Pigmentiphaga sp. H8: one gene and its partner. The protein of the gene in region 1 interacts with the protein of each later gene in a pairwise test. Links are inferred from orthologs where the notes say so. Each region holds a gene or a part of one and is shown on either strand. Other genes may lie near its edges. The genes, in order: EGT29_RS01020 and recJ.

Evidence for each region.
Region 2: the proteins of EGT29_RS01020 (region 1) and recJ interact in binary tests that used the Escherichia coli proteins (3 or more experiments, as listed by UniProt). The link is inferred for Pigmentiphaga sp. H8 from one-to-one orthologs.

What each region holds. Positions count from the first base shown.
Region 1 is NZ_CP033966.1:207,382-210,885, forward strand. What follows is about bases 296-3,487. They hold EGT29_RS01020 (DNA topoisomerase III), read right to left. Parts: upstream 3,148-3,487; coding sequence 496-3,147; downstream 296-495. Other genes in these bases: EGT29_RS01015 (SET domain-containing protein), read right to left, coding at 296-484; EGT29_RS01025 (DUF494 family protein), read right to left, coding at 3,402-3,487. Outside these bases: more of EGT29_RS01015, read right to left, coding at 1-295; more of EGT29_RS01025, read right to left, coding at 3,488-3,504.
Region 2 is NZ_CP033966.1:3,161,615-3,164,925, reverse strand. What follows is about bases 134-3,132. They hold recJ (single-stranded-DNA-specific exonuclease RecJ), read right to left. Parts: upstream 2,490-3,132; coding sequence 777-2,489; downstream 134-776. Other genes in these bases: EGT29_RS15005 (hypothetical protein), read right to left, coding at 2,468-3,132. In the rest of the region: more of EGT29_RS15005, read right to left, coding at 3,133-3,311. UniProt on the Escherichia coli protein: Single-stranded-DNA-specific exonuclease.

The DNA of each region.
Region 1 (3,504 bases):
AGTTCTTCTTCAACGTCGGCGTGATGCGCTCGTCGATGACCAGGCCGTAGTCATAGTTGAGTTCGTCGCCGCGGTCGATGGGATGCTGCGAGACGATGAAGACGCGGCCATCGTCCGTTTCCTCGGCTTCGCAGTTGGGCTCGCAGGCATGGTTGATCCAGCGTGCGTCGTTGCCCTGGCTGCCGCCGTCGATCACCTTGCCGCTTTCCAACGCGAAGAAGAAGGTGTGGTAAGGATCCTCGGGATTGACCGGATGGCGGCGGTCGGCCTCGGCCGCGCTGATGCGTTCGCCCGAGTATTCGATGACGCGGGTGCCGGCCGGGATCTTGCGAGCCGCGAACACGCCGGTCCCGTGCACCCGCGAGCGGCGCACGACGTACCAGGGCTTGCCGCCGGGGCCGGGATCGACGTCCACGCGATCCTCGGCGGGCTGCTCGGCAACAGGAGACTTGCGCGCCCGTGAGGGCGTTTTCTTCTTGGTCATTGGGCTGTGGCTCAGCTGGAGGTCTTCGCGGCCGCCTTCCTGGCGGCTTTTTTCGCGGGGGCTTTCTTGGCGGCGGTCTTGCGCGCCGGGGACTTCTTGGCCGCCGCCTTCTTGGCGGGGGCCTTCTTCGCCGGCGCCGTGGCGGCTTCGTCCTGGCCGGCGGTTTTCTTCGCCGCCGTCTTGCGCGCCGCCGGCGCGTCCTCGCCTGCCTTGCCGCCCTTGGCGGGGCGGGGCTCGAACTCGAAGCCTATCTTGCCATCGGGCTGCCGCACCAGGAAGGCCTTGAACTTGCGATTGGTACGGCTGGAAACGAAGTTCTGCAGCAGGTCGGTGCGTCCTTCGGCCAGCAGCTTGCCCATCTGCTCGGCCGTGATCTCCTGCTGCAGGATGACTTTCCCGGAACGGAAGTCGCACGAACGCTGCGGCCCGACCGACTTCTCGCACACGAAGCTCATGCCGTGCTCGAACACGTTCGAGCCGCATTTCGGGCACGGACCCACCGGCGTCTGGCCGGAGAAGTCCACGGCCTCGGAGGATTCCTCGTCGGCCTGGCCGAAGTCGAACTCCAGCTTGTAGTCGTCGGTGATCCGCAGGATGGCCGAGAACGGCCGGCCCATCTTGCTGATGAAGCCGTTCAGCGGGCCGATCTCGCGCTTGGCCAGCAGTTCCTCGACTTCCTGCTGCTCGAAGGTGCGCCCGCCGGGGTGCTTGCTGATCGAGAAATCGCAGGCGGTGCAGGCGTAGCGCCGGTAGTTCTCCTTGACCACGGCGCCGCATTTCGGGCAGGGCGTGGTCAGGGTGGCGTAGTCGCCCGGCACCGTGTCGCGGTCGTATTCCTTCGCGCGCTTGACGATGACCTGGGTCATCTGCGCGATCTCGCGCATGAAGGCCTCGCGCGCCAGTTGGCCCTGCTCGATCTGCGACAGCTTGTGTTCCCATTCGCCGGTCAGCTCGGGCGAGGTCAGCTCGTCCACGTCCAGGCCCGACAGCAGCGTCATCAATTGGCGCGCCTTGGCGGTGGGCACCAGGTCGCGGCCCTCGCGGCGCAGGTAGACCTCGTTGATCAGCCCTTCGATGATGCCCGCGCGCGTGGCTGGCGTGCCCAGGCCGCGCGCCGACATGGCCTCGCGCAGCTCTTCGTCGTCGACCAGCTTGCCCGCGCCTTCCATGGCCGACAGCAGCGTCGCTTCCGTGTAGCGGGCGGGCGGCTTGGTGACCAGGCCCACGGCCTCGATTTCCTCGGTGCGCACCTGTTCGCCGGAGGCGACCGGCACCAGGTTGGCGTCCTCGCCCTGCGCATCGCGGCCGTAGACGGCCATCCAGCCCGGGTTGACCAGGACCTTGCCCTCGGTCTTGAACTTGTGGCCGGCGACCTCGGTGATCCGGGTCGTGACCAGGAACTCGGCCGCGGGGAAGAACACCGCCAGGAATCGCTTGACCACGAGGTCGTACAGCTTGGCCTCGGCCTCGCTCAACTCGCGCGGCGCCTGCAGCGTCGGGATGATGGCGAAGTGGTCCGACACCTTCTTGTTGTCGAACACGCGGCGGTTGGGCTTGACCCAGCCGCTGTCCAGTATCTTCAAGGCGAACGGCGCGTAGCCGGGCCGGTTGGCGGCCAGCGTCTGCATGGTCTGGCGCACCGTGCCCAGGTAGTCCTCGGGCAGGTAGCGCGAGTCGGTACGGGGGTAGGTCAACGCCTTGTGGCGTTCGTACAGAGTCTGGGCCAGCGCCAGCGTGGTCTTGGCCGAGAAGCCGAAGCGCGAGTTGGCCTCGCGCTGCAGCGTGGTCAGGTCATACAGCAGCCCGGACAATTGGGTGGACGGCTTGGATTCCTCGGTGACCGAGCCCGTGCGGTCGCGGCAGGCCGCCACGACCGATTCGGCGGCCGCCTTGCTCCACAGGCGCGATTCGCGCTTCTCGGGGTCCTGCGGGTCCTTGACGTGCTTGGGATCGAACCAGCGGCCCTCGTACAGGCCGGCGGCGGCGACGAACTGCGCGCGCACCTCCCAGTAGTCGCGCGGCACGAACTGGCGGATGCGCTCCTCGCGCTCGGACACGATGGCGAGCGTGGGCGTCTGCACCCGGCCCACCGTGGTCTTGAAGAAGCCGCCGTCCTTGCTGTTGAAGGCCGTCATGGCGCGCGTGCCGTTGATGCCCACCAGCCAGTCGGCCTCGGCGCGCGAGCGCGCCGCGGCTTCCAGCGGCTGCAGCGCGGTGTCCGAACGCAGGTCGGCGAAGGCGTCGCGGATGGCCTGCTGGGTCATCGATTGCAGCCACAGGCGCTGGATGGGTTTGTTGGTCTTCGCGTACTGGGCGATGTAGCGGAAGATCAGCTCGCCCTCGCGCCCCGCGTCGCAGGCGTTGATCAGCGCGTCCACGTCCTTGCGCTTGATCAGCCGCACCAGCAGGCGCAGGCGTTCCTCCGACCGCTTGTCGGCCGGCCCCAGTTCGAACTCGGGCGGAATCACCGGCAGATGGGTGAAGCTCCACTTGCCCTTGACCGGATCGTTGGGCGCCACGAGGGTGAGCAGGTGCCCGACGCTGGACGAAAGCACGTAGTCGTCGCTTTCGAAATAATCGCCTTCGCGCTTGAACCCGCCCAGCGCGCGGGAAATGTCCAGCGCGACCGAAGGTTTCTCGGCGATGATCAGAGTTTTGCCCATTGACTTCCAGTTGACGGAGCCGACGCGAACAAATAGTGCGTCAAAGCGCCGGATGATACGGGGGGATTTTTAAGCAATGCAAGTCGGGCCTGTGCCAACCCAGCCAAAAAACACCGGCTCCGCCCTCCGAAGCACCCCGGATTAAGACTTGTTTCCATTGAAAACAACCCCCGGCCCCGTTGGGGGACTGCCGCGTAGCGGCTGGGGGCCCACCATACTGGGCGCGCGTAAGCGTAGGGGGTAATACAGGGGGCTTAATGCAGCTGCCGGGCGCTGCCGTCTTCCAGCAGTTCTTCCAGGATCAGGTTGTCGATTTCGGTTTCCTGGCTCCACAGCACCATCAGGACGATGATCTTG
Region 2 (3,311 bases), 3.0 Mb from region 1 along the record:
GAAGGAGTCGTCGACTTCCGGATACACGAACACGCTGGCGAACGAGGTGTGGCGGCCGCCGGACGAATCGAAGGGGCTCTTGCGCACCAGGCGGTGCACGCCGGTCTCGGTGCGCAGGTAGCCGAAGGCGTATTCGCCCTCGATCTTGATGGTGGCGGACTTGATGCCGGCCACTTCGCCCTCGGACTCTTCCATCAGCTCGGCCTTGAACCCCTTGCGCTCGGCGTACTTCAGGTACTGCCGCAGCAGCATGGAAGCCCAGTCCTGCGCCTCGGTGCCGCCGGCGCCGGCCTGGATGTCCAGGAAGCAGTTCAGCGGGTCGGCAGGATTGGCGAACATGCGGCGGAATTCCAGTCCGCCCACTTTTTCCTCGATTCCCGAGGCATCGCCGACGATGGACTCCAGCGTGGCGTCGTCGTTGTCGGCGGCGGCCATCTCGAACAGCTCGGTGGCGTCGCGCAGGCCGGTGTCGATCTCGTTGATGGTCAGGACGATCGTTTCCAGCGCTTTCTTCTCGCGGCCCAGGTCCTGGGCGTGCTTGGGATCGTTCCAGACGTCGGGGTTTTCCAGCTCGGCGTTTACGACCTGCAGGCGTTCATCTTTGACATCGTAGTCAAAGATACCTCCGTAGATCCTGGGTGCGAGCAGCCAGGTCCTGCAGTTGGGCTTCGAGTTGGTTGAGGCGTTCTGCTTCCATGCTGAATTCCAGGTGATTTTTCGCGTAACCCGCTATTTTAACGTAGGCCGGGCATTCGCCGGCGGGCCGCGCGCGGGATTCAGCGCGCCGCGTCCTGCCCGTGCTCGATCACCAGTTGGACGGACACCATGCCGTTCCAGTTGTTCAGCGCCAGGCGGTAGGCCAGGTCCACGGCGGGCGGCAGGGCGTCGGCATGGCCGAACCAGATCGCGTCGAAGCGCTGGCTGCCGCGTTCCAGCGCCAGCTTCAGGTGTTTCTCGCCCACTACTCGCTGGTTGCGGACGACGAAGGCGTCGACGAACACGGGAGCCGGGAACCCGGATCCCCAGACCTGCTGGTCCAGCAGGGTGGCGACCTCGGCGTTGGCGTAGTCGGTCTCCAGCGAACCGTCGGTTTCCAGCGCCGGTTCGAAGCGGCTGCGGCCCGTCAGTTCGCGCACGGCGGCGTCGAAGGCCGGTGCGAAGGCGGCGAAATCCGCCTCGTGCAGGGTCAGGCCGGCGGCCATGGCGTGGCCGCCGAACTTGCGGATCAGGCTGGGGTAGCGCTTGGAGACCAGATCCAGCGCGTCGCGCAGGTGCACGTCGGGCACGGAGCGGCCCGAACCGCGCAGTTCGCCGTCGCCGGCCGGCGCGAAGGCCAGGGTCGGGCACCAGAAGCGGTCCTTCAGGCGCGAGGCCACCAGGCCCACCACGCCCTGGTGCCACGAGGCGTCGAACACGCACAGGCTGGCGGCCGAGGCCGCGGGCAGCGCGTCCAGCGAGGCCAGGGCCTGATCGCGCATGCCGGCCTCGATCTCGCGGCGTTCGCGGTTCATGGTGTCGAGTTCGCGCGCCAGCTTCAGGGCCTCGTCCTCGTCGTCGGTGACCAGGCAGCGTATGCCCAGGCTCATGTCGGCCAGTCGGCCGGCGGCGTTGATGCGCGGACCCAGGGCGAAGCCCAGGTCGAAGGTGCTGGCCTCGCGGGCCTGGCGGCCGCTGACCGAGAACAGCGCACGCAGGCCGGGCTGCATGCGGCCGGCGCGTATGCGTTTCAGGCCCTGCGCCACCAGCAGGCGGTTGTTGGCATCCAGCCGGACGACGTCGGCCACGGTGCCCAGGGCCACGAGGTCGGTCAGGGCGTCCAGCCTGGGGCCGCTGTCGCCACCGAAGGCGCCGCGCTGGCGCAGCTCGGCCCGCAGCGCCAGCAACAGATAGAAGATGACGCCGACGCCCGCCAGGTGCTTGGACGGGAAGCCGCAGCCGGGCTGGTTGGGGTTGACGATGGCCAGGGCCTCGGGCAGGACGTCGCCGGGCAGGTGATGGTCGGTGATCACGACCTGCATGCCGGCCTCGCGCGCCGCCGCCACGCCGTCCAGACTGGCGATGCCGTTGTCGACGGTGATCAGGATGTCGGGCTTGCCGGCCGGATGGGCGCAGGCCAGGTCGACCACCGCCGGCGACAGACCGTAGCCGGTCTCGAAGCGGTTGGGCACCAGGAAGTCCACCACGGCGCCCATGGCGCGCAGGCCGCGCAGGCCCACGGCGCAGGCGGTGGCGCCATCGCAGTCGTAGTCGGCCACGATCAGCAGCCGCTTGCGCGCGGCGATGGCGTCGGCCAGCAGCGCGGCCGCGCGGCCGGCGTGGGTCAGCAGCGAAGGGGCCAGCATGGCCTGCCAGTCGGGCGCCGTTTCCTGCGGCGCGGCCACGCCGCGCGCCGCCCACAGGCGGGCCAGGAGGGGATGGATGCCGGCCAGTTCCAGGCGGCGCCGGGCCGCCGGATCGGGTTGACGGGTCAGGATTCTTGGGGCAACCACCAGCGTTTCCAGTCGTGTCGGGGGGTGGGCAGCCAGCGCAGCAGGGCGGGCCGCCGTTCCAGGTTCAGGGTGACCAGCCGTTCGCGGGCCGGCAGCACCAGGGTCAGTTGTCGCAGGGTGCCGGCGCGCAGGGCCGCGTCGGCCGGGGCGAACCAGTCGCGATCCAGCCGGGCGGCGGCGTCCAGCCAGGTGCGCCAGTCGTCGGTGCGCTCGGGCAGGGCCAGGTCGTCCAGCTCCACCAGCGCGCCGGGCCGGATCGCCGCGGCCGCATCGACGGGGCGCAGCCAGGGCAGGCCGTCGCGTTCGGCCAGCGCGCGCAGCCAGGGCGCGTTGCCGGCCACCAGCGAGGGCCGGCCGGCGGGCCAGTCCGGCCGCCACGGCGCGGCACCGCCGTACAGCCACAAGGCGTTGACCGGGACGAGCCCCCGCGCTTCGCGGTCGGCGTTCACCGGCGTCTCGTGCCAGTGCATCTGGATTTCGTTGACCAACTTGCGCCAGGGCCGGGCCTCGGGCGTGCGCGGCCACCAGGCATCCAGCGCGGCGCCCGTCACGGCGTCCGGCGTGCCGGTGTGCCGGGCGACGCCTTCGGGCAGGTCCAGGCGCCAGCGGCGCGGGCCGATGCCGCGGGCCGCCGCGCCATGCGCGTCCAGCGCGGGCTGGGCCGCGGCCAGCAGCGCGTCGCTTTCGCCTTGCGTCGTGTCCAGTTCGCCGGAGTCGGTCAGGACCAGGCCGTCGCGGCCGACCTGCACATGGGCCAGGTCCGCCAGCCAGACGGGGCGATCGGCTTGGGCGTCGTTCGCCAGCAGGGGCGCGAGTCCCGCG